Regions from separate parts of the Kitasatospora sp. NPDC085464 genome, predicted to be linked through region 1. Evidence: riboswitches for the same ligand, from Rfam matches in the RefSeq annotation. Region 1 holds a riboswitch; the other holds the start of a gene.
The links. Region 1 has a riboswitch for thiamine pyrophosphate ahead of ACIGG8_RS34140 (purine-cytosine permease family protein). Riboswitches for the same ligand answer to the same signal wherever they lie in the genome.

Region 1 (14,880 bases):
GCACGCCGCCGAGCTTGGTGATGACGTCGCCCGGCTTGAGGCCGGCCTTGTCGGCCGCGCCGCCGGGGGTGACGGCCGGCTGGCCCTGGATGTCCTTGGTCTGGATCTGCGCGCCGTCGCCCTTGTAGTCGTCGTTGCGCAGCACGTCGAGCTTGGCGTAGACGGGCTTGCCGGTCTTGATCAGGGTGTCCGCGACCCACTTGGCCTGGTTGATCGGGATGGCGAAGCCCAGGCCGATGCTGCCGGCCCGGCCGTTGGCCGAGGCGTTGGACTGGATCGCCGAGTTGATGCCGACCACCGCGCCGCCGGAGTCGAGCAGCGGGCCGCCGGAGTTGCCGGGGTTGATCGAGGCGTCGGTCTGCAGGGCGTTCATGTACGAGGCCTGCGAGCCGGTCTCGTCGCCGGATGCGACCGGGCGGTCCTTGGCGCTGATGATGCCGCTGGTGACGGTGGACTCCAGACCGTACGGCGCGCCGATCGCGACGGTGGCGTCGCCGACGTTGACCTTGTCGGAGTCGGCCAGCGGCAGCGGGGCCAGCTTGCTCTTCGGCGGGTTGTCGATCTTGATGACGGCGACGTCGTAGCCCTCGGCGTGGCCCAGCACCGAGGCGTTGTACGAGGTGCCGTCGGCGAACTTGACGGTCAGTTTGCCGCCGTTGAGGGTCGGCGCGACCACGTGGTTGTTGGTGAGGATGTGGCCCTCGGTGTCGAAGACGAAGCCGGTGCCGGTGCCGGACTCGCCGTTGCCCTGCGCCTTGATGGTGACGACGCTCGGCAGCGCCTTCTGCGCGATGGCGGCGATCGAGCCGGGGGCGGGCTCGTTCTTCTGGGTGTCGCTGGCCTGGACGGTGGTGCTGCGGTGGTCGTCCGCGGAGCTGCTGCTGCCGTTGCGGTCGGCCACGGTGACGCCGACGGCGCCGCCGGCCACCCCGGCGACCAGCGCGACGGCCGCGATCACGGCGACCAGACCGCCGCGCTTCTTGCGCGGGCCGCCGCCGGTCGGGCCACCGGGGTAGTCGGCCGGGTAACCCAGCGGGCCGGACGGGCCGCCGGGGTGGCCCGCGCCGCCGGAGGTGGCGTCGTGGGTCGGGCCCCAGCCGCCGAGCGGCTGGCCGGCGCCGAACGGGTGGTGGCCGTGTGCGCCGGGCGCGGCCGGGGTGCCGGGGGCGGATGCGGCGGCGTACGGGTCGTGCGCGCCGGCGGCGGGGACGCCGTGGGTCGGCGTGGCGTACGGGTTGGCGGCCGGCGGCAGCACCGGGGCCGCGGGAGCGGCCGGCGCGGGCGGCAGGACCGGCGGCGGCGCGTCGATGTACCCGGTGGCCGGGTCGACGGCGGGCTCCTCGGCAACCGGCGCGACGGGTGCGGCAGCTGCGACGGGTGCGGCGGGCGCCTCGGCCGGTGCCTGCGGCGCGGGGACCTTGGTGAAGGCCACGGTGGGCTTGTGCCCGCCCTCCGGCGCGGCGGCCTCCGGGGCCGGCTCCGACCCCGTCGGCTCGGCCGCGGACTCGGGCACCCGGCTGAACGCCATGGTCGGCTTGTGGCCGCCCTCCGCCGGAGCGGCACCGGCGTGGGCCGCGTCCGCCGGAGCGGCGTCGACGGCGTCGGCCGCCGCCTCCGGCTCGGTGACCCGGCGGAAGGCCATGGTCGGCTTGTGCCCGCCCTGAGCGGGGCCGTCGGGAGCCGACTCAGCCGCCCCCTGGCCGGCGGGCTGCTCCCCCTGCGGCCCGGTGGGCCCAACCTCGCGCTCGGTGCTCACGGACGACCTCCATAGCTGGCAGAACCAAGGACCATAGTTTTTCGCATTGTCGATTCGATTGCCGTAAGGACCCCTCTGAAGAACTCATAAGAATCCTTAGCCGGTGCCGACGGCCGGGGGCTCCCCTCCCCGCCTGGCGTCCCGCGATGCGGACCGCGCACGCCGTGGCCTTGGGCGTTCGCCCCCCTGCCGGTTAGCCTGTCGCTCCAAACTGACACGCGGGAGCTTGGACCGACCAGGCTGAGAGTGCGCATGTCGACCGTACGCCACGCGAGCGAGGCGCACGGTCGAGGGGGCGCAGACCGCCGGAACCTGTCCGGGTAATGCCGGCGTAGGGAGTATCGGCCATGCCGTCTGCTTCGCCATCCTCTTCTTCGGGTGCCCCCGGCTCCGGGGACTTCCCCGCCCCCGCGGATTCCTCCGGCCCCGTGGCCGGCACGGGTGCCGCGACCGCCGTCCTGGACCGCTCCGAGCGCCTCGAACGCGTCGAGGCGCCGCTGGTCCTGGACACCGAACCGCCGCGCACGCTGCGGTTCCGCGACCACTTCGCGCTCTGGATGAACCTGGGCGTCAGCCTGATCGGCTTCTCCACCGCCGCCACCGTGCTCGGCGCCCCCGGCAGCGAGCTGTCGCTGGCCGCCGCGGTGACCGCGATCGTGGTCGGCACGGCCGTCGGCACCGCGATGCTCGGCGTGGCCGCGCTGATCGGCGCCCGGACCGGCGCCCCCGCGATGGCGAACCTGCGCGGGCTGTTCGGCACCCGGCTGTCGTACCTGCCGACGGTGCTGAACATCGTCCAGTGCATCGGCTGGGGCGTCTTCGAACTGCTCACCATCTCGGCGGGCGCCCAGACCGTCGCCCACACCACCGGCTACCGCTGGCTGTTCGTGCTGCTCGCGGGGGCTGTGACCACCGCGCTGACGATCTGGCCGCTGGGCTCGATCGCGGTGCTGCGCCGCTTCGTGGCCGGCGCGGTGGCCGTGGCGATGGTGTACTTCACCGTCCAGCTGGGGCGTCAGGGCGTGCCGGACCCGGGCGCCGGCAACTGGCACGGCTTCCTCGGCGCGACCGACGCGATGATCGCGGTGTCGGTCTCCTTCGTCCCGTTGGCCGCCGACTACACCCGGCACTCGCGCACCGCGCGCTCGGCGTTCTGGGGCAGCTTCTCCGGGTACACGATCGCCCAGGTCTGGTGCTACGTGCTCGGCCTGATGGCGCTGCTGCAGTCCGGCGGCGACCCGGACAAGATCTTCGACTCCTTCCTGGGCGTCTGGGCCGGCTGGCTGTTCCTGCTGGTGCTGGTGCTGCGCGAGACCGACCAGTCCTTCGCCAACGTGTACTCGACCGCGATGTCGGTGCAGAACCTGCTGCCGAAGGTGGACCGCCGGATGCTGAGCGGCGGGATCGGCGTGCTGACCACCGTGCTGGCACTGCAGATCGACAAGTTCACCGACAGCTACTACAACTTCCTGGGCCTGATCGGCTCGGTGTTCGTGCCGCTGCTGGCGGTGCTGGCGGTGGACTTCTTCCTCGGCGCCGGGCGCCGCGGCTGGAACCTCGCCGAGGACGCGCCGGGCCGCTGGACGATGCTGCTGCCGTGGGTGCTGGGCTTCGCGGTCTACCAGTTCATCGCGCCGACCAAGGTGGCGGACTGGTGGACGGACTTCTGGACCTCGGCCCAGGACGCCCTGCACTTCACCCCGCAGGAGTGGACCTCCGCCTCGCTGTTCGCCTTCCTGGTGCCCGCCCTGGCCACCTGGGCGCTCACCCCGCTCTCCCGCCGCACGGCGCGCTGACACCCCGCGCCCCGGGGCCCGGCGCGCCGTCACCCGACGCGCCGGGCACCCCTCGCGCGGGCGCACGACGACCCTCGCGCGGGCGCCGGGCATCCCCCGCGTGGACGCCCGGCGACCCCCCGGCAACCGGCAGACGGCCCCACAGGTTGGGGCCGTCTTCGCCTCCCCGTCACCTCCGCCGCCTATCGTTGGCCCTGTGACCAGCCCAGACCTGTCCTCGGCGGCGGCGCGCACCGCGGTGCCCGTCCAGGTGATCGCCCACCGCGGTTCCTCCCACGCCCTGCCCGAACACACCCTCGCCGCCTTCCGGCGCGCGCTCGACGAGGGCGCCGACGCGGTGGAGTGCGACGTCCGGGTGACGGCCGACGGCCACCTGGTCTGCGTGCACGACCGGCGGATCGGCCGGGTGTCCAACGGCCGGGGCACCGTCTCGGCGATGACGCTCGCCGAGCTGGAGGCGTACGACTTCGGCGCCTGGAAGACCGGCCGCCCCAGCACCGACCCCGAGCTGCGCGGCGTGCTCCGGCTGGAGCGCCTGCTGGAGCTGGCGGTGGACTGCGGCCGCCCGGTGGACCTCGCGATCGAGACCAAGCACCCGGTGCGCTTCCGCGGCCTGGTGGAGGCCGAGCTGCTGCGGATGCTGGAGCGGTTCAAGATCGGCGCGGCCCGGGAGAACGACCGCCCGTCCGCCCGGATCATGAGCTTCTCCTCGGTCGCGCTGAACCGGGTGGCCGCCGCCGCGCCGGAGTTCCGGCGGGTGTTCCTGTTCGAGCGGGCGCTGCCGCTGGTCGGCCGACTGCGCGAGGGCGCGGCGCTGCCGGGCGGGGCGCGGATCGCCGGGCCGGGCATCGAGCTGGTGCGGGCCCGCCCGCAGCTGGTGACCCGGCTGCGCGAGCTGGGGCACGAGGTGCACGTGTGGACGGTGGACGAACCGGCCGACGTCGAGCTCTGCCTGGAACTCGGTGTGTCCGCGATCATCACCAACCGGCCCGCCGAGGTGCTGGCGCAGCTCGGCAGGTGATCCGCCGACGCACCGACGGCCGTGCCGGTGCGGACTGATCGGTCTGGTCGGCAGTCAAACCTTCCGCGCGCGATATTGCCGGAATTCCTTGCCCCGGGCGACAGAGGGTGAGCACGGAATGACCTCCGGTCGACCGTCCGTCGCCGTGCTCGAAATGGGCTCGCGGGATCGTCCGGTGCTCGTTTCCGACGCATTACCAAGGGGCATCTCTCCCTCGGCATACGCTGAAGGAGGTCCGGGGGTGGCGTTGATGGTGGCGCGTGAAGTGCCGACTTCATCGACCATGGCAGTGCCGCACGGCCCAGCGAGTGTCGGGGTCGCACGGCGCCGACTGCGTCGAGATCTGGGCGACCGGCAGATACCCGAACCGGTCATCGATGATGCCGTACTGATCCTTTCCGAACTGTTGAGCAATGCGTGCCGGTACGCCCGTCCGCTCGGCCCGCTGCCGGCGCTCGGGCGCAGCGCCCGAGCCGAGGTGCTCGGGCAGGTGCTGGTCGGCGTGCCGTCCGTTCCGTCCGGCCCCTCCGTGCCGTCCGGGGCGCACGCCGCGGACGGCGGCCGGGAGCACGGCGAGGGCACGGACGAGCCGGACGGCGGTGTGCTGGTCCGCTGGCAGATGCACGCCGACGGCGTGCTCACCCTGGAGGTCACCGACGGCGGGGCGGCCACCCGGCCGCTGCCCGCCAGTCCCTCGCTGACCTCGCGCGGCGGCCGCGGCCTGGGCATCGTCGACCGGCTGGCCAGCGACTGGGGCGTGCGCGACGCGCCCGGCGAGGTGACGGTCTGGGCGGCGCTGCCCGCCCGCAGCCGGCACGCCCGGCGCACCGGGGGCGACGCCCGCAGCGCGTAGGGCCCGTCCTCGCGCCCCCGGTGCCGGCGCGCCCCGGCGCGTTCGCGCGCGCCGGGGGTAGCGCGGGTGCCGGAGGAACGTCAGTAGGCTTCCCGGGACACAGGACCACCGTTCCCGGGAGAGCCGCACCATGGGCAAGAAGGCCGCCAAGAAGGCGCCGCAGCGTCAGTCCACCACCGCCGTCACGGGCGAGATCCCCGTGGTCGGGGCCCGAGAGGACTGCCCCTGCGGCTCGGGCCGCCGCTACAAGGCCTGCCACGGCCGGGAGGCTTCGCACGCGGTGCAGGAGCTGGTGCACCGCCCGTTCGAGGGCCTGTCGGGCGAGGCCGACTGGGTGGCGCTGCGCGAGCTGGTGCCCGCCGCCACGGTGCCGCTGACGCTGGCCGCCGGGGTGGCCGAGGGCGCCAACGGCGAGGTCCCGTCGGTGACCCTGGCCACCGTGCTGCCGCTGGCCTGGCCGGCCCTGCGCCGCCAGGACGGCTCGATCCTGCTCGGCCTGCAGACCCAGTCCTCCTCCGGCGACCTCAGCCGCGACCTCGGCGACGCCCTGGAGCTGGCCCTGGCCACCGAGCCGGGCACCCCGGTGCCCGCCCGCCGGACCGTGCCGGGTGGGCGCCGCCTGCAGGACATGCTGGACGCCACCGCCGCGTTCGCGCCCGCCGTGCACACCGGCTTCGAGTTCTGGCTGGAGGACGCCGAGACCGCCACCGGCGAGGTCGCCGCCTCCCTGGAGCGCGCCAACGCCTCGGCCATCCCGACCGAGAAGCTGGCCGGTGTCGACGCCGCCTACTGGTGCGGCACCCCGGACAAGAACCACCTGCGCTGGGTGATGACCGTCCCGGAGGAGCAGCTGCTGGACGCGCTGGCCCGGCTGAACGCCGCCGGTGAGGCCTCGCTCGGCCCGGACACCCGCCTGGTCGGCTCGTTCCGCGCGCACGGCCTGACCGTCCCGGTGTGGGACCTGCCGCTCGCGATGACCGCCGCCGACTGCGAGAAGCCGGCCGCCGAGTTCGGCGAGCGGCTCGCCGCCGTCCTCGCCGACACGACCCCGCTGACCGCCGAGGAGCGTCGCGCCCGCGCGAACCTGGTGAACCGTCAGGTCACCCTGAACTAAAGCGCGCAGGTTCCGCGTGATACGCGTCACATTGTCGCGGTGAACGCGCAATTTCCGGGCGTGGAGGGCGTCTTGGAAATTGGCGCGGGCGCGGATCCTTGTTACTGTCTAAAGAGTCCGGCCGCTGGTGCATCCCCCGTCGCCAGCGGCCGGATCTTTTGTTTTTCCGGCGGGCCGCGTGGATCACCGCGGATCAGTACGCCGAGCGGCCGCTGTCCAACCGGACCGTCGCATCGACCAACTCGCCCAGCAGCGGCCCGACCTGCGGCAGCCAGACCCCGCCCACCCCCGGTCGCGGCGCCAGCACCCAGCGCACCCGGCCGGCCGAGCCGCCGGGCGGCAGCGGCAGGAAGCCGCCCGGCCCGTGATAGCGCAACGATCCTGGCACCCAAGGGAGTTGGGCGAGCATCTCGCCGAGCGCATCCAGCGAGTACGGGGCCACCAGCAGCGCGTAGCGGCCCGGCATCGCCAGCACCGGGCCGAGCGGCATCCGCAACGCGCCCAGGTAGGCCAGCGCCCGCGCCCCGGCCTCCGCGGGCAGGCTGACCGCCGAGACCGTGGAGCCGGTGGCGGCCAGCACCGTCGCGTCCGGGCTCTGCCGCTCCCACCACCAGCGCACCATCCGGGCGTCCGTGGTGGCGGCCAGCAGCGAGGGGTCGTGCGGGTGCACGCCGGGGACGGTGCAGTCCCGGTCGCCGCAGGAGCAGCGCCCACCGCTCAGCACGGTGCCCGGCACCACGGGCCAGCGGTGGTCGACGGCGGCCGCCAGGGCCGCGGCCAGTCGGGCGGCACGCTCCTCCGACCGGTCCTTCGGGTTCTCACGCATGGCGCTCGTTCCTTTCCCTGACCGCTCGGCTCGCTCCGCTCCGTCGACATCCGTCGGGATCCTCCGCGCGGGCCCGCCGCGGCACGGCCCCGGGCGGTGCGGAGCGGGCGGCAATGCGGACGGGGCGGCTACGACGAGGAGCACGGTGTGGAGCACGACATGAGAAGGGCCGTGCACTGGAAACAGCCCTTGGAACGAGAATCCCGTATGCGACCGGATGGACGCCGCCCGGGCGCGTTTGGTTCCACCGTACGAGTGAGAGACTTCCGGCCGACCCGGCTCCCGGGCGGCACGGGCATACGATCCGGACGGCCGCCCGGTCCGTCCCCTCGGTTCTGCCCGTTCGCGGCTCGCTCCATGCCTCCCGGTCCGACCGGCGCGCACACGAACCCCGCACGCCCTCCGACCGGGTCGCAATGGCCGTGGAACCGGCCACCGCGTCGTCCTGGATCTGGACATGCCCCGAATGGCCTGTGTAGAAGTGGTGGCATTGCTGTCGATCAATGACGAGTAGTAGCGAATCGAGGCGAAACACGCCCTTTGGCCGTGCTCGCTCCACATTGGCCGTACCTGGGGGTTTCGCATGGCACGTAGCACCGCGTCAGGAGTGGCGGCATGACCGAGTCCCACCCGCCGACGGCCCTCCCGTCGACGACGACCGCCGAGCCGGGCGAGACCGGCTGCGCAGGCGGGCTCACCGTCCTCGACCCGCCGGGACTCCCCGGCCCCGCCGACGCCCAGGACGGCCCCGCGGACGCACCGGGCGCACCGGACGGCCCGGCCGACGACCGCACGGCACCGTCCACCGCCGTGCAGGACCGTTTGGCCGGACGCCTGTCCGATATCACCGCCCTGCACGAGCACACCGAGCGGCTCGCCCGGGCCCGCGGCCTCGCCACCACCCTGGACACCCTCCTCGCCTCCGGCGCCGCCCTGCTCGGCGCCCGCCGCGGCGTCCTGGTCACCCGGATGCCCGGCGGCGGCCCCGGCCAGCCGGTCGGCCTCGGCCTCGACCGCGCCAGCCTCGGCGCCCTGGAGACCGTCCCGCCCGAGCAGAGCCTGCTCGGACGGCTGCTGCGCGAACGGGACCGGCCCGAGCAACTGCACTCCCCCGACCTCGCCGAGGATCCGGCCATCGGCGCCCGGCTGCGCGAACTCGCCGTCCACCTCGGCCTCGGCGGCGCCTTCGGCCTGCCGCTCGCCACCCCCGAGGACGGCCCGCTCGCCGCCGCCCTCTGGTTCTGGGACGAGCCCGCCGAGCCGACCGAGTGCCGGCGCGAACTGGCTCGCCACTACTGCGCGATCGCCGCCCCGCTGCTCGCCAAGCAGCTGGAGGCGGAACGGATCCGGCGCACCACCGAGGCGCTGCGCCGCGGCCTGCTGCCCGACCACCTCCCCCAGACCGCCGGGCTGCGACTGGCCGCCCGGCTCGTCCCGGCCGGGCTGGACCGCTCCTGCGGCAGCGACTGGTACGACGCGATCCCGCTGCCGGACGGCACCGTCGGCCTCACCGTCGGCTCCGTCTCCGGCGACGGCCCGGGCGCCGGCCCCGGCTCGGCCCCCGGCGCGGCCGCCGCGATGGGCCGGGTGCGGGCCGCGCTGCGGGCCTACGCGGTGCTGGAGGGCGAGGACCCGGTCTCCGTCCTGGGCGACCTGGAGCTGCTGCTCAAGACCACCGAGCCGACCCGCACCGCCACCGCCGTCTACGCCTGGGTGGAACCCGAGGAGCGCCGGGTCACCCTGGCCGGCGCCGGGCACTGCCCGCCCGTCCTGGTCGGCCGGCGCGGCGCCGAGTTCGTGGAGACCTCGCTGTCCGCCCCGCTCGGCATGCTGGCCTGCTGGGAGGCGCCCGGGGTGGAGTTCACCGCCGAGCGCGGCGACACCCTGCTGCTCTACACCGAGGGCCTGGCCCGCCGCTGCGGCCCGACCCTGCACGCCGGGCAGGCCAACCTGCGCCGGGCCGCCGCCGACGCCCCGCGCGACGTGCGGATCGACCCGGACCGGCTCTGCGCCCACCTGCTCGCCGTCTGCCCGGCCCCGGAGGCCGCGACGACGGCCACCGACGACCTGATGCTGCTGGCAGCCCGCTTCGAGTAGCCGCGCGCTCCCGCGCGTGCACACGTCTCCCCGAGGTCCGCAGGGCCCGGACGGAGGCACCCGGACCGGGCCCGGACGGATGTACCGGGCCCGAACCGACGAGCGACCGGGCGTCCGTACCATGGACGCACGGCCGCCCGCGCGTGTCGCGATCCGACACTCCCCCGAGGGGCGGCGGTACCACCCCCAAGGAGGCGTTGCACGTGACCGAGGACCGCACCCCCGCGGTGGCCGAGAACCCCGAGGCCGAGGGCGGCGACGAGCCGCAGGAGTTCAAGGGCCGCAAGAACGGGCTCTACGGCGAGATCTCCGACGAGCTGGCCGCCTCGATGAAGTCCGGCTGGGCCGACACCGAGCTGCACGGCCTCTCCCCGGTCGCGCAGGCCCCGTACGCGGCCGAGCGCCGCGCCAAGCTGTCCGCCGCCTACCCGGGCGAGCGCCTCGTCGTCCCGGCCGGCAACCTGCGGGTGCGCTCCAACGACACCGACTACGCCTTCCGCGCCTCCAGCGAGTACGTGCACCTCACCGGCGACCAGACCGAGGACGCGGTGCTCGTCGCCGAGCCGACCGGCGGGACCGGCCACGAGTTCGCGCTCTACCTGCTGCCCCGCTCGGACCGCGAGAACGGCGAGTTCTGGCTGGACGGCCACGGCGAGCTGTGGGTCGGCCGCCGGTACAGCCTGAGCGAGCAGGAGCAGCTGCTCGGCCTGCCCGCCCGCGACGTCCGCAAGGCCGCCGAGGAGCTGGCCGCGGCCGCCGGGGACTCCACCGTCCCCACCCGGATCGTCCGCGGCTACGACGCCGGCCTGGAGGCCGCGCTGGCCGACGCCCTCGACGCCGACAAGGACGCCGAGTTCAAGGAGTTCCTGAGCGGCCTGCGGCTGGTCAAGGACGAGTGGGAGATCGGCGAGCTGCGCGCCGCCTGCGACGCCACCGTCAAGGGCTTCACCGACGTGGTCCGCGAGCTCGGCCAGGCCGTCGCCACCTCCGAGCGCTGGATCGAGGGCACCTTCTGGCGCCGCGCCCGGGTCGAGGGCAACGACGTCGGCTACGGCACCATCGCCGCCGCCGGCCCGCACGCCACCACCCTGCACTGGGTCCGCAACGACGGCGACGTGCGCCCCGGCGAGCTGCTGCTGCTGGACGCGGGCGTGGAGACCCACACCCTGTACACCGCCGACGTCACCCGCAGCCTGCCGATCGACGGCCGCTTCACCGAGCTGCAGCGCAAGATCTACGACGCGGTGTACGACGCCCAGGAGGCCGGCATCGCCGCGGTGAAGCCCGGCGCCCGCTTCCGCGACTTCCACGAGGCCTCGCAGCGGGTGCTCGCCGAGCGCCTGCTCGCCTGGGGCCTGCTGGACGCCTCGGCGTACGACGTCGAGAAGGTCCTGGAGCTGGGCCTGCAGCGCCGCTGGACCCTGCACGGCACCGGGCACATGCTCGGCCTGGACGTTCACGACTGCGCCCACTCCCGCCGCGAGGAGCACGTCGACGCCCTGCTGGTGCCCGGCATGGTGCTCACCGTCGAGCCCGGCCTGTACTTCCAGCTGGACGACCTGACCGTGCCGGAGGAGTACCGCGGCATCGGCGTCCGGATCGAGGACGACATCCTGGTCACCGCCGACGGCAACGAGAACCTCTCGGCCGGCCTGCCCCGCCGCTCCGAGGACGTCGAGGCCTGGATGGCCTCGCTGGCCTGAGCCCGGCCCGAGGGCCTGGCTGAACCGGGTCCGAACCGGTCCGGACCCGGTCCGAGCCGCCGTACGCCGAAGGGCCCGGCCTCCCGAACCGCTCGGGAGGCCGGGCCCCGGTGCGTCCGGGGGGTCAGCGCTGGACGGTGGGCCGGACGGCGACGGTCGCACCGTGGTGGCCGTCCGAGTCCCCGCCGACCTGGATCTCCACCGGGCCGGCGCTTCCGGTCCGCTTCAGGCCGACCCGGAACGCGTACTCGACCGGGTTGCCCCGCAGGACGCCGACCAGCTCGGCCGGCGCCACCCCGAGGCTGCCGTTGCAGTCCGCGGTCACCTCGAAGGACTTCCACTCGTTGCCGACCTGGTGGTGTCCGTGGCCGTGGTGGCCACGACGGCGGGCGTCTCGACGGCGGGCGGCGCGGTGGCGGTCGGGGCGGCGGAGGGGGCGGCGGTGACGGCGCTCGGCGCGGCCTCGGTGGGCGTCGCGGAGGCCGCAGCCGGCGTGCTCGTGGCGGATCGGACGGCGGTGGGGGCGGGGGCGGCCTGGAGGGCGGCCTCCGAGGCGTCGCAGGCGGAGGCACCGATGGCAGCCACGACAACGAGCGGGATAACCTTCGTAATACGGGCGATAACGGACGCGTTCATGTGACAGTCCCCCCAGAGGACACAGTGCTGGTGATGTCGGATGCGCGGACGCCTTGCCTGCGTCCCGAGGAACCGGCCCGAGCCCCGGCCCCGCCGGCTCGCTCTCCCCGCCTCTCACCCTGATAGACGTCCATCCCGGCAGGGGGTTGCAGGTGGATCCGAAAGGTTTTCCGCAACCTCGCCCCGGAACGCCGAAAGACGCCGTGACCAGGGGTTTTCCTGGTCACGGCGCCTCTCGGCGGTCGCCGGTCGACTACCTCACGATGTTCTCGAAGGCGATCTTCTCGCCGATCACGGTCAGCGGGCCGCTGCCGTCGTACGGCAGCGTCGCCTGCATCCGAATCGGCATGATCCCCGGTCCGTCGGCAGGGTCGACGCTCATGCGGTACATCACCGTGTGGCTCGCGCCCGGCGCCAGGGGGAAGGCGGCCGCCTTGCCGGCCGTCGCGTAGTCCATGCCGCTTCCGGGCGACATGCTCACCTTGGTCCAGGTGCCACCGTCCTGGCGCTCCAGCGTGCCGACGTTCATCGGGATCGGGCTGTTCGGCGTCCCCGGGTAGGGGTCGGTGAAGACCAGCGGCTGGACCGCCGGCAGGTTGACCGTGCCGGTGTTCCGGTACGTCACCACGATGCTCACCGGCAGCGGGTCCTTGACGGACACCATTCCCCCCGGAAGTATCCCGCTGTACGTCACGGCGACGGTGTCGCGGTTCACCGCCGGGGGGTCCGGAGCCTCAGACGGCGCCGGCCCCGGCGCCTTGTGGCCGCTGACGTCCAGGCTGTTGACGATCGTCTGCAGGCCCGCCTGGTAGTCGTCCTTGAGGCCGCTCGCCGCCACGTACACCTGGTCCGAACTCAGGGCCCACATCTGGGACGTGAACGAGTCACCGGGCTTGCAGGTGGCCTTCCACTGGGTCTTGTCGCCCGTCTTCCCCGCGATGGTGGGCCGGGTCCGCACGGCCGGGGAGACCGACGAGTAGGGCCCGGTGGGGATGTAGGGATGACCCCAGATCGGGCAGGACGGCTGGTGGCTCCAGCCCGAGCTTGAGGCCATGTCGCCCATCGTGGGCCAGATGGCGTGCGCGCTCTCGTCCGGGGTGTTGTAGACCGTGACGTAGACGCCGTACGGCTCGCACTCGTCCTGGGACCAGTTCGACGAGGAGTCCGTCGGCGCGCCCGGGCTCAGGACGCAGACCGTGGAGGCGTCGAGCGGCACCGTCTTCCAGCCCGCCGGCACCTTGAACTTGACGCCGCGGAACGAGTACGACGTCGCCGGACCCACCGGGGGTGCGGTGTTGGTGGCCGACGCGCTGGAGGACGGGGCGCCGTCGGCGAGGGGGAGGTCGGTCTCGGGCTCACCCGTCGTGGTGTCGGTGGCCGTGGGGGTCGCCGACGGGGTGGGAGTGACGATCGGCTCGGCGGTCGGGCTCGGGGAGGTCGTCAGTGAGGCGGCCGGCGGCGGCGGGGTCTGGTCGTGGGCGACCGGCTCACCGTGGAAGGTGAGCACGCCGAGCGCCATCGCCGCGGCCAGGCCGAGCGGGACGGTGACGGCGTACACCGGGCGCAGTCGGCGGATCCGGCTCTTCGGGGGTGCGGCCGGGCGCAGGCTGTTCGCCGTGACCAGGGCGGCACGCGCGCCCATCGCCTCGCGGAGCAGCCGTTCGGTCGGGGTTTCGGCCGGCCCGTCGCCGTCGCCGCCGATACGGCGGGGGAACTTGTCGGTCATCTAACCTTCTCCAGGTGCTTTTCCAAGGCGTCCAGGGCACGACTGGCCGTGGACTTCACGGCACCCCGGGAGAGCCCCAGGGTCTCGGCTATCTGCGCCTCCGACATGTCGGACCAGTAGCGCAGCACCAGCACCTCTCGCTGGCGGGGAGTCAATTCCTGCATCGCCACCAGGACCCGACGGTGCTCGTCGTTGAGGACGGCGTGGTCCTCCGCCGAAGCGGCGTCGGGCTCGTGCGGCGGCACGTACTCGCGGGCGGTCTTGCGACGGCGCAGCATCGAGCGGGCGCCGTTGACCACGGACGTCCGCAGGTACCCGAGCGCGTTGTCCAGGTCGTCCAGTTCCTCGCCGTGGCGCTGGTAGAGCTGGGTGAAGGCCTCCTGGACGACGTCCTCGGCCAGGTCCTGGTGGTCGACCAGGAGCACGGCCATCCGCACCAGGCCGAGCCGGTGGGCGTGGTAGAGGCCGGTCAGGGTGGGCCGTTCGTCCTCGGGCTTGCGACCGCCGCGCAGCAGCCGGAAGCCGGAACGGCGCTGCTTCACCTCCTGCTCGGTGACGGGGCCGGCGAGGGGCTCGCCGACCTCCTGCGCGCCGAACAGCGCGGCGACCACACCGCGGACGGTGAAGCCGCGCTCCTTTCCCGGCACGACGGTCGGCCCGATGGCCATGGACATGCGCGTTTCCGCTTTCCCCCGGGACGGTGACGGCGTTCGCCGCACCGTCAGGTCCACCTGATCAAGATCGTGATCGGGGGGATCCTCCCAGCTGCCCTCGCCTCGGTTCCCTCCGCCCCCACACCTAGTGGACGTGCGACAGGGGTGGAGGTTGCAGGTGGGTTCGAAGAAATGTCCGAGGAGCCCGGACGACTAGACTCACCGGCGTTCCGCCACCCGTGAGCAGGGGGTTCGCATGGCCGAGCAGGACGTCGAGGACGCGGTCGGCGCCGACACCGGAACCGCCGGCGCGACCGCCACAGCGACCGCCACCGGAGCCGCCACCGGAGCCGCCACAGCGACCGAGCAGCGGCCGCGGCCGGTGGCCGTCGCCATCGGCCGGCGGCCGGAGCCCGTGCACGACGTCGCGGTGTACGCCTTCGAGGGCATGGCCCCGTTCGAACTCGGCGTCGTGGTCGAGGTGTTCGGGCTGGCCCGGCCCGAGCTGACCGGGCTGCTGGCCACCCCCTGGTACGGCCTGAAGGTGTGCGCCGACCGGCCCGGGACGGCGCTGGACGCGGTGGGCGGCTTCACGCTGACCGCCCGGCACGGGCTGGACGAACTGGCGGCCGCCGACACGGTGGTGGTCCCCGGGGTGCCGAACGCCTTCGGCGGCGAGGTCTCCCCCGGGCTGGTGGC
Region 2 (14,880 bases), on a different contig from region 1:
CCGACCGGCGCGGCTTCTGGGAGGAGCGCGGCTACCACAACCTCGCCGACCCCTGGCGCGAGCAGCGGTACTCCTACCAGGAGGAGCCGGGCGAGGGCCCGCTGCGCTGAGCCCGTCCGGCGGGGCCGCGGCGAGCCGCCCGGAGGCCGCGGCGGACCGCCGGGAGCGGCTAGAAGAGCGAGAACCTGACCGTCACCGGGCTGTGCTGCGGGCGCCGCTCGCCGGCCGCCGGGGACTGGCCGTTGACCTTGACCGCGCCGAACACGTCCCAGCCGGTGGTCTGCATCGTGAAGCCCGCCGCCTGCAGCGCCTTCTGCGCCTCGTCCTTGGTCAGCCCGGTGACGTTCGGGACCGGCACCATGCCCTTGCTGACCACCAGCGAGACGGCGGCGTTCTCCTGCAGCTGCTGGCCAGCCGCCGGCGAGCTGCTGATCACCGAGCCCTCCGGCACGGTGTCGTCGTACGTCTCGGTCACACTGCCCCTGGACAGCTGGGCGCCGGCCAGGGCCGCCGCGGCGTCGGCGGCGCTCCTGCCGACGACGTCCGGCACCGCGATCCGCTTGGGGCCCTTGGAGACGGTGACGGTGATGCTGTCGCTGCGGCGGGCGCGCGCCCCCACCCCGGGGTCCGTGGAGATCACCTGCCCGGACGGGACGGACTCGCTGAACGCCTCGACGAACCTGCCGTGCAGGCCCTCCTTGTCCAGGATCCGCTGCGCCTCGGCCCGGTCCTTTCCGAGTACCCCGGGCACCGCGCCGTACAAGCCCTCGGACAGCCCGTAGGTGGCGCCGCCGACCGCCAGCACCAGCGCGGTCAGCGCGGCGGCCCAGATCACCGCCTTGCGGGGGATCCGGCGCAGCACGCCGGGCCGGCGCTCGCGCACCGGGGCGGGCTCGTCGTACGGGCGCGGCTCGGTGAGCAGCTGGTCCATCAGCTCCGGCGGCACGTCCAGCACGCTGGTGCGTTCCGTCGGCGGGGCGTCGGCGGGCTGCGGCAGCGGCTCGATCACCGAGGTCGGCTCGCTGGTCGGGTAGCGCGGACTGGGCCGGGTGGAGGCCGGCGGCTCGGCGTCCAGCTCGGCCGGGGTGAGGGTGCGGCGGGCCCGCTGGAGCGCGGCGAGCAGCTCGACCGCGTCGTACGGGCGGCCGTCGGCGGCCCGGGCGCAGGCGGCGGCCACTATGGCGTCCAGCTCGGGGCCGACCGCGGGGGCGACCAGGGACGGGGCGGGGACGTCCTCGTGCAGGTGCTTGTACATGACCTGGACGGGGTTGTCGCCGGTGTGCGGGCGGCGGCCGGTCAGCATCTCGTACAGCAGGATGCCGGCCGCGTAGACGTCGACCCGCTGGTCGGTGGGGGCGTCCGGGAGGATCTGCTCGGGGGCCAGGTAGGAGACGGTGCCCAGGACCGTGCCGCCGGTGGCGGTGTCGGCCGAGGTGGGCGCGCCGTCGGCGGTGCCGAGCACCCGGACCAGGCCGAAGTCGGCGACCTTGACCAGGCCGCCCTCGGTGATCAGCACGTTCTCCGGCTTGACGTCGCGGTGGACCAGTCCGGCCCGGTGGGCGGCGCCCAGGGCGGCGAGCACCGGCTCCAGGACGTCCAGGGCGGCCCGGACGGAGAGCGCGCCGCGGTCGCGCAGCAGGTCGCGCAGGGTGCGGCCGGGGACGTACTCCATGGCGAGGAAAACGTTTCCGCCGTCCGCGCCCTGGTCGAAGACGTTGACCACGTTGGGGTGGGTGAGCTTGGCGACCGCCTTGGCCTCGCGGATGAAACGGGCGGTGAAGCCCTCGTCGCCGGCGAGCGCCGGGTGCATCACCTTGAGGGCGACCACCCGGTCCAGCCGGGTGTCGGTGCCCTTGTAGACGGTGGACATCCCGCCGGTGGCGATGCGCTGCTCGACCCGGTACCGGTTGTCGAGCAGGGTGCCGATCAGGGGGTCGTGCAGTGCCATGTCCACCCGGCGAGTCTAGTGCCGGGCCGGGCGGCCGGACCCTGGGGACACCGCCTCAGGGCCCGGCTGTGCCCGGCTTGTGACACGCCGCCCGCCCGGGGCGCCGGGCGTTCAGAACGCCGGTCGTTCCCGGGTGTCCAGGTCGGCGCGGCCGGCCATCGCGGAGGAGGCCTCGGCGTGGAAGCGGCGCGGGATGCGGCCGGCGCGGTGGGCGAGCCGGCCCGCCTCGGCGGCGTGCCGCATCGCCTCGGCCATCAGCACCGGCTCCTGAGCCCGGGTCACCGCGGAGGCCAGCATCACCGCGGCGCAGCCCAGTTCCATGGCCAGCGCGACGTCGGAGGCGGTGCCGGCGCCCGCGTCCAGGATCACCGGGACACCCGCGCTCTCCACGATCAGCTGGAAGTTGTGCGGGTTGCGGATGCCGAGGCCGGAGCCGATCGGCGAGCCCAGCGGCATGATGGCGGCGCAGCCCACGTCCTCCAACTTGCGGGCCAGCACCGGGTCGTCGTTGGTGTACGGCAGCACCGTGAAGCCGTCGTCGACGAGGGTCTCGGCGGCGTCCAGCAGCTCGATCGGGTCCGGCAGGAGGGTCCGCTCGTCGGCGATCACCTCCAGCTTCACCCAGTCGGTGCCGAGCGCCTCGCGGGCCAGCCGGGCCGTCAGCACGGCCTCGCCGGCGGTGAAGCAGCCGGCCGTGTTGGGCAGCACGCGGATGCCGTTGCGGGTCAGCACGTCCAGGACGGAGCCCTGGGTGGAGGCGTCGACCCGGCGCATCGCGACGGTGGTCAGCTCGGTGCCGGAGGCGAGCAGCGCGCGCTCCAGGACCTCCAGGCTCGGCGCGCCGCCGGTGCCCATGATCAGCCGGGAGGAGAAGGCCGTCCCGGCGATGGTGAGCAGGTCGTCGGCCATCTCAGCCTCCCTGCACGGCGGTGAGGATCTCGATCCGGTCGCCCGCGCTCAGCGGCGTCTCGGACCACGAACTGCGGGGCACCACGGCCTCGTTGAGGGCGGCGGCGACGCCGGTGTTGGCCCGGCTCACGGTGGCCACCAGCTCGGCGAGGGTGGTCGTGGCGGGCAGCTCGCGGGGCGTGCCGTTGACGGTCAGGACGATCCCGGTCGGCGCCGTCCCGGCCCGCGCGGATCCGCGCGGCGCGGGCTCGGTGGGTGCGGTCGCGGTCGCGGTCGCGGCGGGTGCGGTCTCGGCCGGTGCGGATCCGGTCGGTGCGGTCTCGGTCATGCCTGGGCCTTCGTGGTGGAGCGGTCGGGGGAGAACCGGGTGGGGGTGAACGGCCTTGCAAGCTCAGGGAGTTCGCCGGTGGCCAGGTACTCGGAGAGCAGGTCGGCGGTCACCGGGGTGAGCAGCACGCCGTTGCGGTAGTGGCCGGTGGCGGCGATCAGCCCGGGAAGGGTGGTCGGGCCGAGCAGCGGTGCGTTGTCGGGCGAGCCGGGACGCAGCCCGGCCGAGGTCTCCGCCAGCGGGAGTTCGGTGATCCCCGGGACCAACTCGTGCGCGTCGCGCAGGAGTTCGTACACCCCTCCGGCGGTGACGGTGGTGTCGTAGCCCTGCTCCTCGGTGGTCGCCCCGATCACCAGCTCGCCGTTCTCCCGCGGCACCAGGTAGACGTGCCGGCCGCGCACCACGGCGCGGACGTTGCGGGAGAGGAACGGCCGGAAGGCGTCGGGGACGCGCAGGCGCAGCACCTGCCCCTTCACCGGGCGGATCGCGGGCAGCACGCCCTCGGGCAGACCGGCCAGCCGGTGGCTGTGCGGGCCGGCGGCGAGGACGACCTGGTCGGCGGTCACGGTCTCGTCGGTGCTCAGCCGGGCGCCGACCGCGCGGCCGCCCTCGACCAGCAGCTCCACCGCCCCGGCGGGCCGGACGACGACACCCGCCCGCTCCCCGGCCGGCAGCAGGGCGGCGAGCATCCGCCGGCCGTCCACCTGGTGGTCGTCCGCGACGTGCAGGCCGCCGCGCACACCGGGGGCGAGCATCGGCTCCAGCCTGCGGGCCTCCCGGCCGGTCAGCCACGTCGAGTCCAGGCCGAGCCGCTGGTGGAAGGCGTGTAGTTCGCGCAGCTCCTCGCGGTCGTCGGAGTCCAGCGCCACGGCGATCGTGCCGCAGCGCCGGTAGCCGGTGTCCTGGCCGCCGCTCGCCTCGGTGAGCTCGGCGGCGAAGGCCGCGTACCGCTCGTTGGAGGCCATGCCGAGCCGCAGCAACGGCTCCTCGCCGTACTGGAGCTCGGTGACCGGGGCGAGCATCCCGGCCGCGACCAGGCCCGCCCCGCCGCCGGGGGAGGGGTCGACCACGACGGTCCGCAGCCCGCGCTGCGCCGCCCGCCAGGCGACGGCGAGGCCGATGATGCCCCCGCCGATCACCAGGACGTCGGCGCGGACGTCCGATGGCATGCGTGTCAAAGCTGCTCTTCTCCCTTCGCCGGTATGACCCGGATCAGGTTCGGACGGTCGCAGGCCGTGCCAGCCCGCCTCTCAGCCCGGTTCGCCGGGCTCCCGTGATGGTGTCCCCACCATAACGCCGGGGCCGGGGGCGGCCGAAGGGCCGTACGAAGGGTGGGACGGCCCCCGGGCCGCCGCGTGGTGCTGAGTACAGTGACGGGCGTGGCAGAGCTGAGCGGAACGGATCAGGTGGTCGTCGTCGGAGCCGGGCTGGCCGGGGCGCAGTGCGCCCTGAAGCTGCGGCAGGGCGGGTGGCGCGGGCGGATCACGCTGGTCGGCGAGGAGCCGCACGCGCCGTACGACCGGCCGCCGCTCTCCAAGGACGTGCTGCTCGGCAAGAGCGACAGCACCGCCCTGGACATCGACTACGCGCACCTCGGCATCGAGGTCCGCACCGGAGTCCGGGCCGCCGGCCTCACCCCCGGAGTGCTGCACACGGACGGCGGCGACCTCCCGTACGGCTCGCTGGTGATCGCCACCGGCGCCGTCCCGCGGGCCCTGCCCGGTGCCGAGCGGGCGCACCTGCTGCACACCCTGGACGACGCGCTGGCGCTGCGCGCGCTGCTGCGCCCCGGTCTGCGGCTGGTGCTGGTCGGCGCGGGCTGGATCGGCGCCGAGGTGTCCACCGCGGCCCGCGCGGCGGGCTGCGAGGTGACCGTGGTCGAGGCGGGCGCGGCGCCGCTGCCCGGCGCGCTGCCGACCGTGATCGGCTCGGCGATGGCCGCCTGGTACACCGAGGCCGGCGTCGACCTGCGCTGCGGGGTCGGCGTGGCCGCCGTCGAGCCCGGCGCGGTGTTGCTGGCGGACGGCTCGCACCTGCCCGCCGACGAGGTGGTGGTCGGCATCGGAGCCCGGCCCGCGACCGAGTGGCTGGCCGGCTCCGGCGTCGAGCTGGACGGCTCCGGCGCCGTCGTGGTGGACGCGCGGCTGCGTACCGGCCTGCCCGGGGTCTTCGCGGCCGGCGACTGCGTCAGCTACCCCTCGGCCCGGGCCGGGGCCCGGCTCGCCGTCCAGCACTGGGACCACGCGCTGCAGTCCGGCGAGGCGGTGGCCGCCGCCGTCCTCGGCGCGGACGCGCCGCCGTACGACCCGGTGCCGTACTTCTGGTCGGAGCAGTTCGGGCGGATGGTCCAGTACGCGGGCCGGCACGCCGAGGGCGACGAGGTGCTGTGGCGCGGCGGTCCGCAGGACGACTCCTGGGCGGTGCTGTGGCTGCGGGGCGGCGTGCCGAGCGCGCTGCTGACCGTGGACCGGCCGCGCGACCTCACCCAGGGGCGGAAGCTGATCGAGCGCGGTACGGCGCTGGACCCGGCCCGCGCCGCGGACCCGGCGGTGCCGCTGAAGTCGGCCGTCGCGGGGTAGCGGCTGGTGCGCGGCAGGCCGCGGAGGTGGCAGTCTGGTGGCGTGAGTGAGATCGAAAGCAAGATTGAAGCCCTGGTCCCCGAGTGGATGTACCTCCCCGACATCTCGGAGCAGTGGGGGGTGCGGGTCACCGAGGTGCGCGACCTGGTCCGCAGCGGCGGGCTGATTGCCATCCGGCGGGGCCCGAACAAGTCGCTGCAGGTCCCTGCGGCGTTCATCGACGGCCAGGGGCTGGTCAAGCACCTGTCCGGCACCCTGACCGTGCTGCGCGACTGCGGGTACAACGATGTGGAGATCCTGGAGTGGCTCTTCACCGAGGACCCGTCGCTGCCCGGCAGCCCGATCCAGGCGCTGCGGGAGAACCGCGGCACCGAGGTCAAGCGCCGTGCCCAGGCGATGCTGATCTGATGGCCGCGGACACGCTGCGCGCCCGCCTGGCGGACGCGCGCCTCTACCTGTGCACCGACGCCCGCCGGGAGCAGGGCGACCTCGCCGAGTTCCTCGACGCGGCGCTGGCGGGCGGGGTGGACGTCGTCCAGCTGCGCGACAAGGGGCTGGAGGCCAAGCAGGAGCTGGCGGCCCTGGAGGTCTTCGCCGACGCCTGCCGCCGGCACGGCAAGCTGCTGGCCGTCAACGACCGCGCCGACGTCGCGCACGCGGCCCGGCCGGACGTGCTGCACCTCGGCCAGGACGACCTGCCGGTGCCGGCCGCCCGGGCGATCCTCGGCGAGGACGTCCTGATCGGCCGGTCCTGCCACGCCGAGTCCGAGGTGGACGCGGCGATCGCCGAGCCCGGAGTGGACTACTTCTGCACCGGCCCGGTCTGGCCGACCCCGACCAAGCCGGGCCGCCCGGCACCGGGCCTCGGCCTGGTCTCGTACGCGGCGAAGCAGGCCACCGACCGTCCGTGGTTCGCCATCGGCGGGATCGACCTCGGCAACCTGGACGAGGTGCTGGCCGCCGGTGCCCGCCGGATCGTCGTGGTCCGGGCCATCACCGCCGCGGAGGATCCGCGGGCGGCCGCCGCCGAGCTGTCCCGCCGCGTGCGGTCCAGCTGATCCCGGGCCGCCGCCGTCCTCAGTACTTGCGGACGGTGGCGGCCTCGGCCAGCGCCAGCAGGACCCCGCGGGCCCGCTCGTCCACCAGCGGGGCCGCCGCCAGGGCGGCCAGCGACTGCCGCATCAGCTCCTCGATCCGGCCCTCCACCAGCTCGGGCGCGCCGCTGCGGGCGACCAGCTCGCGCAGCCCGGCGACCTCCTCGGGCGCCAGGTCCGGCGCGCCGAGCCGCTCGTCCAGGTGCCGGGCGTCCGCGGCGGGCAGGCCGCGCATCGCGTGCGCGACCAGCAGCGTCCGCTTGCCCTCGCGCAGGTCGTCCCCGGCCGGCTTGCCGGTGACCGCGGGGTCCCCGAACACGCCGAGCAGGTCGTCCCGCAGCTGGAAGGCCTCGCCCAGCGGCAGCCCGAACGCCCCGAGGGCGTCCACCAGCTCCGGTCCGGCCCCGGCCAGCAGCGCGCCGACCTGCAGCGGGCGCTCGATGGTGTACTTCGCGGACTTGTAGTGCAGCACCGTCCGGGCGCGGTCCAGCGCGCCGTCGTCCGTCGAGTCGCCGGCCACCGGCTCCAGCACGTCCAGGTACTGGCCGAGCATGACCTCGGTGCGCATCAGGTCGAACACCGGCTTGGCGGCCAGGACGGCGGCCGGCTCCAGGCCCGAGCGCAGGAACAGTTCGTCGCACCAGATCAGCAGCAGGTCGCCGAGCAGCACCGCGGCCGAGGCGCCGTACTGCTCGCGGTCGCCGCGCCAGCCGCTGTCGCGGTGCAGCGCCTCGAAGCGGCGGTGGATCGAGGGCAGGCCGCGGCGGGTGTCGCTGCGGTCCATCAGGTCGTCGTGCACCAGGGCACTCGCCTGGAGCAGTTCCAGGGCGGCGGCCGCGTTGGCGATCCCGTCGCCCCCGGGGGGCGTGGCCGGGCCGCCGGCGGCGCGCCAGCCCCAGTAGCAGAAGGCCGGGCGCAGCCGCTTGCCGCCGTCCAGCAGGAAGTCGCGCAGCGCGTCGGAGGCGGGCACCAGCTGGGGCGAGATCTTGCCGAGCAGCGCGGACTGGCCGTCCATGAACGCGGCGAGCGCGGCGTTGACGCGTGTGCGGACGTCCTCCACGTCAATGGGGTTGGCCGGCCGGGTGCTGGACGAGGTCACGATGGGGCTCCGCTGGTTCTCTGGGGTGCAGCAAGCGTAGCGGGGCGGCCGGGAACGGGCGTGCGAGCGGGCCCGCGGGGGTGGTGCGACGGGGTCGGCGGACGCGGTGCGACGGGCCCGGAAGGGACGGCGGGGGCCAATCGGAATGCCGTCCATCAGTTGTCTCAATCCGTGGAACCGAGTTGTCCGGTCTCCTCGAAGGCCGGATAGCCTGCCAGCATGGCACTCGGAATCGCTTCCACGAGAGCGGATCGCGCACTGACCGTCCGCGAGCTCCTGGCGGCCGGCAAGCGCTCCTTCTCCTTCGAGTTCATGCCGCCGCGCACCGAGGTCGGCGAGCAGAAGCTCTGGGACGCCATCCGTCGACTCGAACCGCTCGACCCGAACTTCGTCTGCATGACGTACGGCGCGGGCGGCTCCTCGCGCGAGCGCACGGTCAACATGGTCGGCCGGATCGCCACCGAGACCACGCTCACGCCGGTCGCGCACCTGACCGCCGTCGACCACTCGATCGCGGAGCTGCGCAACATCATCGGCCAGTACGCGGACCAGGGCGTGCGCAACGTCCTCGCGGTCCGGGGCGACCCGCCCGGCGACCCGATGGGCGAGTGGGTCAGTCACCCCGACGGCGTCACCTACGCGTACGAGCTGGTGGAGCTGATCAAGGGCATCGGCGACTTCTGCGTCGGCGTCGCGGCCTCGCCGAACATGCACCCGCGCTCGACGAACTGGGACGACGACATCCGGCACTTCGTGGCGAAGATCCGCTCCGGGGCCGACTACGCGATCACCCAGATGTTCTTCGAGGTGGACGACTACCTGCGGCTGCGCGACCGGGTGATCGCCGCGGGCTGCGAGACGCCGATCATCCCGGAGATCATGCCGGTCACCAACGCCAAGCAGCTGGAGCGCTTCCCGCAGCTCAGCGGCTCGGCCTTCCCGGCCGACCTGGAGGCCCGCCTGCGGGCGGCCATCGACGACCCGGCGGCGCTGCGGGCCGTCGGCATGGAGCACGCCACCGCGATGGCCGAACGGCTCCTCGCCGAGGGCGCGCCCGGTCTGCACTTCATCACGCTGAACCACTCGACGGCGACGCTGGAGATCTACCAGAACCTCGGGCTGCACCAGCGCTGAGGTCCCGCGGCCGGCCCGAGCAGGGCGGGTCCGGTCGTCCGGGTGGTCCTTGCGACCGGCGTGCTGACGCCGGGCGTTCACGGGCCCGTCACCGTCCCGACGGTGGCGGGCTCGGTCGTGTGCGGTCGGTACCGGGTGCGCCGGGAACGCGATGCGGTACCCCGGCCGTTGAACCGGTACAGTCGCCGCACACCCGCGGCGGACACGTGCGGGCACGCGACTGGAGGTAGCGGGCGGATGGGCATCGGATACCTGCTGCTGTACGCCGCGTTGGCGGTGGTGGCGCTCTGGCTGGTCGCCGAGGTGCTGCTGCAGAACCGGGCGCCGGTGCACTGGCGGGTCCTGGCCCTGGTCGGCTTCCTGGGCGTGGCCGGCGGGATGGGCGCCGGGTCGGTCGTGGTGATCGGGGCCGGTGCGGCGCTGTTCGCGGTCGGCCAGACCTTCGTCACGCTGTCGGTCAAGCGCGGCTACCGCGACGGCTGGTCCCTGCGGAAGGCCGACGGCAGCCTGCCGGGCCCGCTCGCCAAGGTGCCGCTGCTCGGCGCCCTCACCGGCGGCGGGGCCGCGGTGGCGGCGGCCGTGGTCGCCGAGGAGCGGATCGGCGAGGTCAGCGCCGTCGAGGAGCCCCCGGCCTTCGAGCCGACGCCGACGCCCGAGGACGAGCCGCAGGTCGAGCAGACCGCCGCGTTCGAGATGCAGGAACTCGCCCAGGACGGCATCTACGCCCCCGCCTACTACGAGCAGCAGCAGCCGCAGCAGCAGGCCCAGGACCCGTATGCCGCCACGGCCTACCAGGGCGGCTACGACCAGCAGCAGTGGCAGACCCAGCAGCAGCCCGCCTTCGCCTACGACCAGTCCTACGGCGGCTACCCGCAGCAGGACCTGCAGCAGGACCCGTACGGCGCCTACCAGCAGCAGGGCCAGCAGCCGGGCCAGCAGCAGGACCCGTACGCGGGCTACCAGCAGCAACAGCAGACCTGGGACCCGAACGCCCACCAGCACCAGCAGCAGTGGCAGCCCCAGCCCGACCCGCAGGCCCAGGGCATCCCGCAGCAGCAGGCGTACGACCAGAACTACGGCTACCAGCAGCAGAACACCTGGCACCAGGGCTGACGAACCCGGGGTGGGCTGCCGGGCCTAGGCCGGCCCCACCAGGTTGGCGGCGATGCAGGCCGACATGCCGACGCGGGCCAGCCCGCCGCCGGGGTGGGCGGTGCCGCCGATCAGGTAGAGGCCGGGGACCGGGGACTCGTTGGCGGTCCTCAGCCAGCCCCCGTCCGCTCCGGCCAGCACCGGCAGGGCGACCGAGCCGCCCGGGGCGCCGGTCTCCCGGCGGGTGTCCTCCGGGGTGCGCACGACCCGCCACAGCACCCGCTCGCGCAGGCCCGGCACGGCCGCGTCGACGTGGGCGAGCAGCCGGTCGGCGTAGCGCTCGGCGACACCGGGGGCGGTCCAGTCGACGACGCCCTGCGCCGGGACGGTCGCGGTCAGCACCACGCTCTCGTGCGCGTCGTCGGGGCGCAGCGCGGGGTCGTCCGGGCGCAGCACCTGCACCGTGGGGCGCTCGCACAGCGGGCCGGCGCCGGTCAGGGCCCGCTCCTCGGCGGCGAGGTCGGGCGCGTGCACCACGGTGCGGTGGGCGGTGCCCTCCGGCCGGGCGCCGCGCAGGGCGAGCAGCACGCAGAACCGGCCGGGCGCCCCGGACGGCCGCCACGCCCCGGCCGGCTTCCCGGGCCACTCGGCCAGGCCGCGGCCGAACAGCGCGTCGGCGTCCATCGCCGAGAGCACCAGGTCGGCCTCGATCCGGCCGTCCGGCGTCTCGACGCCGCGGGCGCGGCCGTCCTCGACGACGACCCGGGTGACGGGCGTGTCGAAGCGGAAGTCGACCCTGCGCAGCTCGCAGCGCCGGTACACCGCCTCCGCGAGGGCGCGCAGGCCGCCCCGGACGTACCAGACGCCGAAGGACTGCTCCATGTACGGCAGCACGGTGGCCCCGGCCGGGGCCAGGCCCGGGACGAAGCCGTAGCGGACCGCGGACTCGAACAGCAGGGCGGTCAGGCCGGGGTGCCCGTCCAGTTGCCGCGCCGCCACGTCGTGGAGGGTCCACGGGGCGGCGCGGCGCAGCCGGGCCAGGCCGGTGCGCGGCGGGACGGGGTACGGGTCGGTGCCCAGGAAGCCGGTGTCGGCGGGGAGCGGCTCTTCGAGCAGCGGGCGGCGGGTGGCCTCCCAGACCGTCCGGCCGTCGTTCATCACCGCGCTCCAGCGGGCGCCGGAGCCGGCCCCGAAAGCCGCGTCCAGGGCCTGGCTGACCCCGCCGCGGGAGGCGTTGGGCAGGGTGACGGCGGTGCCGTCGGGGAACAGGTGCCGGCTCTCCGGATCGACCGGGGCCAGCTCGACCAACTGCTCCAGCGGCTCCTTGCCGGTCTTCAGCGCGAGGTCGCGGTAGACCGCGGGGAGGGCGAGCAGCCCCGGCCCGGTGTCGAAGGCGAAGCCGTCGCGCTCGTGGCGGCCGACCATGCCCCCGTACGTACCGCTCGCCTCGCAGACCGTCACCCGGTGGCCGAGGGTCGCCAGCCGGGAGGCCGCCGCGAGCCCGCTCATTCCTGCGCCGATGATGACGATCCGTGCCATGGCACCCGATCCTAGGGGCCCGGGAGGCCCGGCTCAGACCCCCGGCTGCCGGGCGTACGCGCCCTGCACGCCCTGCGCGGCCTTGGCGGCCCGGCGCTCGCGGCGGCGGGCCCGGAAGGCGCGGATCTTGCCGATCACCAGGCGGACCAGCAGCAGCCCGGCCACCAGGACCACGGCGGCGATCGAGGCGGCCAGCCACGGGTGGAAGATCGCCAGGGTGACCAGGCCGGCCACCGAGAGGTCCTCCGCCATGCTGACCACGATGTTGCTGGCCGGCTCGGGGGAGGTGTTGACGGCCATCCGCAGCGAGGCCTTCACCAGGTGGCTGACCAGCGCCGTCGTCCCGCCCATCGCACCGGCCACGACCTCGCTCAGCGAGCCGGGGTCGTTGCTCGCGATCAGGACGCCCACGGTGGCGCCGGCGATCGGCCGGATCACGGTGTGCACGAGGTCCCAGACGCTGTCCACGTACGGGATCTTGTCGGCCACCGCCTCCAGCGCGAACAGCACGGCGGCCACGACCAGCACGTCCGTGCGCTCCAGCGCGTGCGGCACCGACTGTGCGTCGGCGAACCGGCCCAGCAGGCCGAGCAGCAGCACCACCGCGTAGGCGTTGATGCCGCTGGCCAGTCCGCTGGTGAAGATCAGCGGCAGGATCGTCATGGCCTCCCCCTTCTCGTGAACCCGGGCCGTTCCGCCCGGCCCCGCCGTACCGTACCGGGAGCCGGGACGCCGTACGGCCCGGGGCCGGTTCCGCGCGGGGTCTGAGTACGGATACTCAGGTCCGCGGTTGAGTACGTCAGCGGATGGCCTCCGACCTGCGGAGACGGGAGAGTGGTGGCACCCGGGAGGAGCGGCGCGTCGGGCGCCGCCCCGCCCGGGTGGCGGATCCGTCCGTCCCTCCGGCCGTGAGTGCCGGGGGACGGCGGCGGAGATCCGCGAAACGGGGCTGGTCACGGTCCCCGCACCGCCGACACGGGGCGGCGGAGCGGGCCGGGGGGAGACCGGCCACGGGGGAAGTTCGCCACCGCCGCCCGTGGGGGGACGGCGGAGCGACGGCACACGGCGGCGGCGCGGACCGGGGGAGGGCCCGCGCCCGCCGCCGATCGCGTTTCCCGGTCTCCGTCCCGGAACGGACGGATTGTCAGTGGTGCCGTTCACGATGGAGGGGCACGGACCACCCGGTCCGCGCACTGCCTCGGAACGGGGGAGACCATGACCATCAGCCGTCCTGAGCCCGTCACCGCCCGCCTCCACTCCGCCGCCCACCCGTACACCCCGGACCAGCCGGGCGGACGCCCCGCCGGCCGGGACGTCCACCCCGTGGTCCGCCGGATCGCCGCGCCGCCGGCCGCCCTCGACCTGCTCGCCGACGCCCACCGCACCCTCGCCCGCGCCCGCGCGCTGGAGGACCCGCTGGAGCGCTACGCCACCGCGCACCTGGCCGCGCTGCGCACGGTGGCGGCCGTCCTGGCGGTGCGCGGGCGCCCGGAGAAGAACCCGCGCCGGCGCAAGGCCATCCGCAGCGCCTGGGAGGTGCTGCCCGAGGTGGCTCCGGAGCTCGCCGAGTGGGCGCTCTACTACGGCGCCGGAGCCCGCCGCCGGGCCGCCGCCGAGGCCGGGATCCGGGGTGCCGCGTCGGCCCGCGACGCCGACGACCTGATCCGCAACTCCGCCCTGTTCCTGCGCCTGGTCGAGCGGCTGCTGGGCCTGCGGGCGGTCCCGCCCGCGCCCCGGCTGCCGCTGGACGGCGACGAGCCGCCGGGCACCGCCGGACCGGCCACCCGTAAGGTGGAGGCAACCTGATCGAACTGCACGTGCCAAGGAGCCGCACCTTGTACCCGACGCGTCCCCGCAGTGCCCTGCGTACCGCCGTGGTGTGGGAGGTGGTGCGGGCAGCCCTGGAGAAGCGGGCGGCCGAGCTGGAGCAGCCGGTGCTCGACGTGGTCGACACCGGCGGCGGCACCGGCAACTTCGCCGTGCCGGTGGCCAAGCTCGGCCACCGGGTCACCGTCGTCGACCCGAGCCCGGACGCGCTGTTCGCGCTGGAGCGCCGGGCGGCCGAGGCCGGCGTGACGGACCTGGTGCGCGCCGTCCAGGGCGACACCCAGACGCTGCCCGAGCTGGTCGCCCCCGGCACCGTGGACGCGGTGCTCTGCCACGGCGTGCTGGAGGTCGTGGACGACCCGGCCGAGGCGCTCGGCAGCCTGGCGGGCACCCTCCGCAAGGGCGGTCTGGTCAGCCTGCTGGCCGCCAACCGCAACGGCGCCGTGCTGGCCCGCGCGCTGGCCGGCCACTTCAACGAGGCCCGCACGGTGCTCTCCGCCACCGACGGCCGCTGGGGCGAGAACGACCCGATGCCGCGCCGCTTCACCGGCGAGGAGCTGTCCGGCCTGGCCGAGGCCGCCGGTCTGCGGGTGGAGTCGGTGCACGGCGTCCGGGTCTTCGCCGACCTCGTCCCCGGGGTGCTGGTGGACACCGAGCCGGGCGCGCTGGAGGCGCTGCTGAAGCTGGAGGAGGCCGCCGCCGAGCAGCCCGCCTTCCACGCCGTGGCGACCCAGCTGCACCTGCTGGCCACCCTGGCCTGAGCCGCCCCCGCCGGGCCTCCGCGAGACCTCCGCGGGACCTTCGCCGCCGCACGGTTCGCACACCGTACAGCGGCGGTTCGCGTGCCCGTCGCCCGCCGGTTCCCCGGCCCGGCCGACCGGCCGGTTTCCGCTCTCCTGCGGCGAAGCTGCCCAGGTCCGGACCGATTCCAACGGATCGGGCACTTGTCCGGGGCGTGGCGCGTTGACACCGGTGCGGCCGGGCCCGGTCGAAGTGGCCCGTCCCACGCGGCGCAGACCACTCCGTAACAGGCTCACGGACCGTATGATCTGGGTAAAGCCGGAAAGCATGACAGCCGGATGCGTGGGGCATATGGACGACACGGGCCGGGCCCCCCGCACAGGCGTCCGACCGTGTTGCCCCAAGGCTGATTGGACTTGCCTCCCCGACCGGGGTGGGCGGACCGGTCGCACCCGCGACCGACGAGTAGGAGGACTCCGTGCCGCTCTCGGAGCACGAGCAGCGACTGCTCGACCAGATGGAGCGAGCGCTGTATGCCGAAGATCCCAAATTCGCGTCGGCGCTTGAGGGAACCGGGCTGCGCACCTACA

Region 2: another riboswitch for thiamine pyrophosphate. It lies ahead of thiO (glycine oxidase ThiO); the one in region 1 lies ahead of ACIGG8_RS34140 (purine-cytosine permease family protein).

The regions. Positions count from the first base shown of each region.
Region 1 is NZ_JBITTM010000049.1:48,168-63,047, reverse strand. It holds gene ACIGG8_RS34145 (S1C family serine protease) at 1-1,756, opposite strand, end outside; TPP riboswitch at 1,965-2,111, shown strand; gene ACIGG8_RS34140 (purine-cytosine permease family protein) at 2,185-3,552, shown strand; gene ACIGG8_RS34135 (glycerophosphodiester phosphodiesterase family protein) at 3,749-4,573, shown strand; gene ACIGG8_RS34130 (ATP-binding protein) at 4,980-5,426, shown strand; gene ACIGG8_RS34125 (DUF5926 family protein) at 5,557-6,540, shown strand; gene ACIGG8_RS34120 (bifunctional DNA primase/polymerase) at 6,734-7,366, opposite strand; gene ACIGG8_RS34115 (PP2C family protein-serine/threonine phosphatase) at 7,982-9,463, shown strand; gene ACIGG8_RS34110 (aminopeptidase P family protein) at 9,667-11,166, shown strand; gene ACIGG8_RS34105 (hypothetical protein) at 11,291-11,491, opposite strand; gene ACIGG8_RS34100 (hypothetical protein) at 11,488-11,751, opposite strand; gene ACIGG8_RS34095 (hypothetical protein) at 12,056-13,528, opposite strand; gene ACIGG8_RS34090 (RNA polymerase sigma factor) at 13,525-14,202, opposite strand; gene ACIGG8_RS34085 (helix-turn-helix domain-containing protein) at 14,438-14,880, shown strand, end outside.
Region 2 is NZ_JBITTM010000012.1:81,812-96,691, reverse strand. It holds gene ACIGG8_RS12985 (sulfite oxidase-like oxidoreductase) at 1-110, shown strand, start outside; gene pknB (Stk1 family PASTA domain-containing Ser/Thr kinase) at 170-1,948, opposite strand; gene ACIGG8_RS12975 (thiazole synthase) at 2,060-2,857, opposite strand; gene thiS (sulfur carrier protein ThiS) at 2,859-3,185, opposite strand; gene thiO (glycine oxidase ThiO) at 3,182-4,354, opposite strand; TPP riboswitch at 4,358-4,470, opposite strand; gene ACIGG8_RS12960 (NAD(P)/FAD-dependent oxidoreductase) at 4,556-5,764, shown strand; gene ACIGG8_RS12955 (Rv2175c family DNA-binding protein) at 5,807-6,172, shown strand; gene thiE (thiamine phosphate synthase) at 6,172-6,822, shown strand; gene ACIGG8_RS12945 (polyprenyl synthetase family protein) at 6,842-7,957, opposite strand; gene metF (methylenetetrahydrofolate reductase [NAD(P)H]) at 8,177-9,091, shown strand; gene ACIGG8_RS12935 (hypothetical protein) at 9,329-10,204, shown strand; gene ACIGG8_RS12930 (phytoene desaturase family protein) at 10,229-11,722, opposite strand; gene ACIGG8_RS12925 (DUF4126 domain-containing protein) at 11,756-12,385, opposite strand; gene ACIGG8_RS12920 (SAV_6107 family HEPN domain-containing protein) at 12,944-13,528, shown strand; gene ACIGG8_RS12915 (methyltransferase domain-containing protein) at 13,558-14,310, shown strand; gene ACIGG8_RS12910 (DUF3040 domain-containing protein) at 14,769-14,880, shown strand, end outside.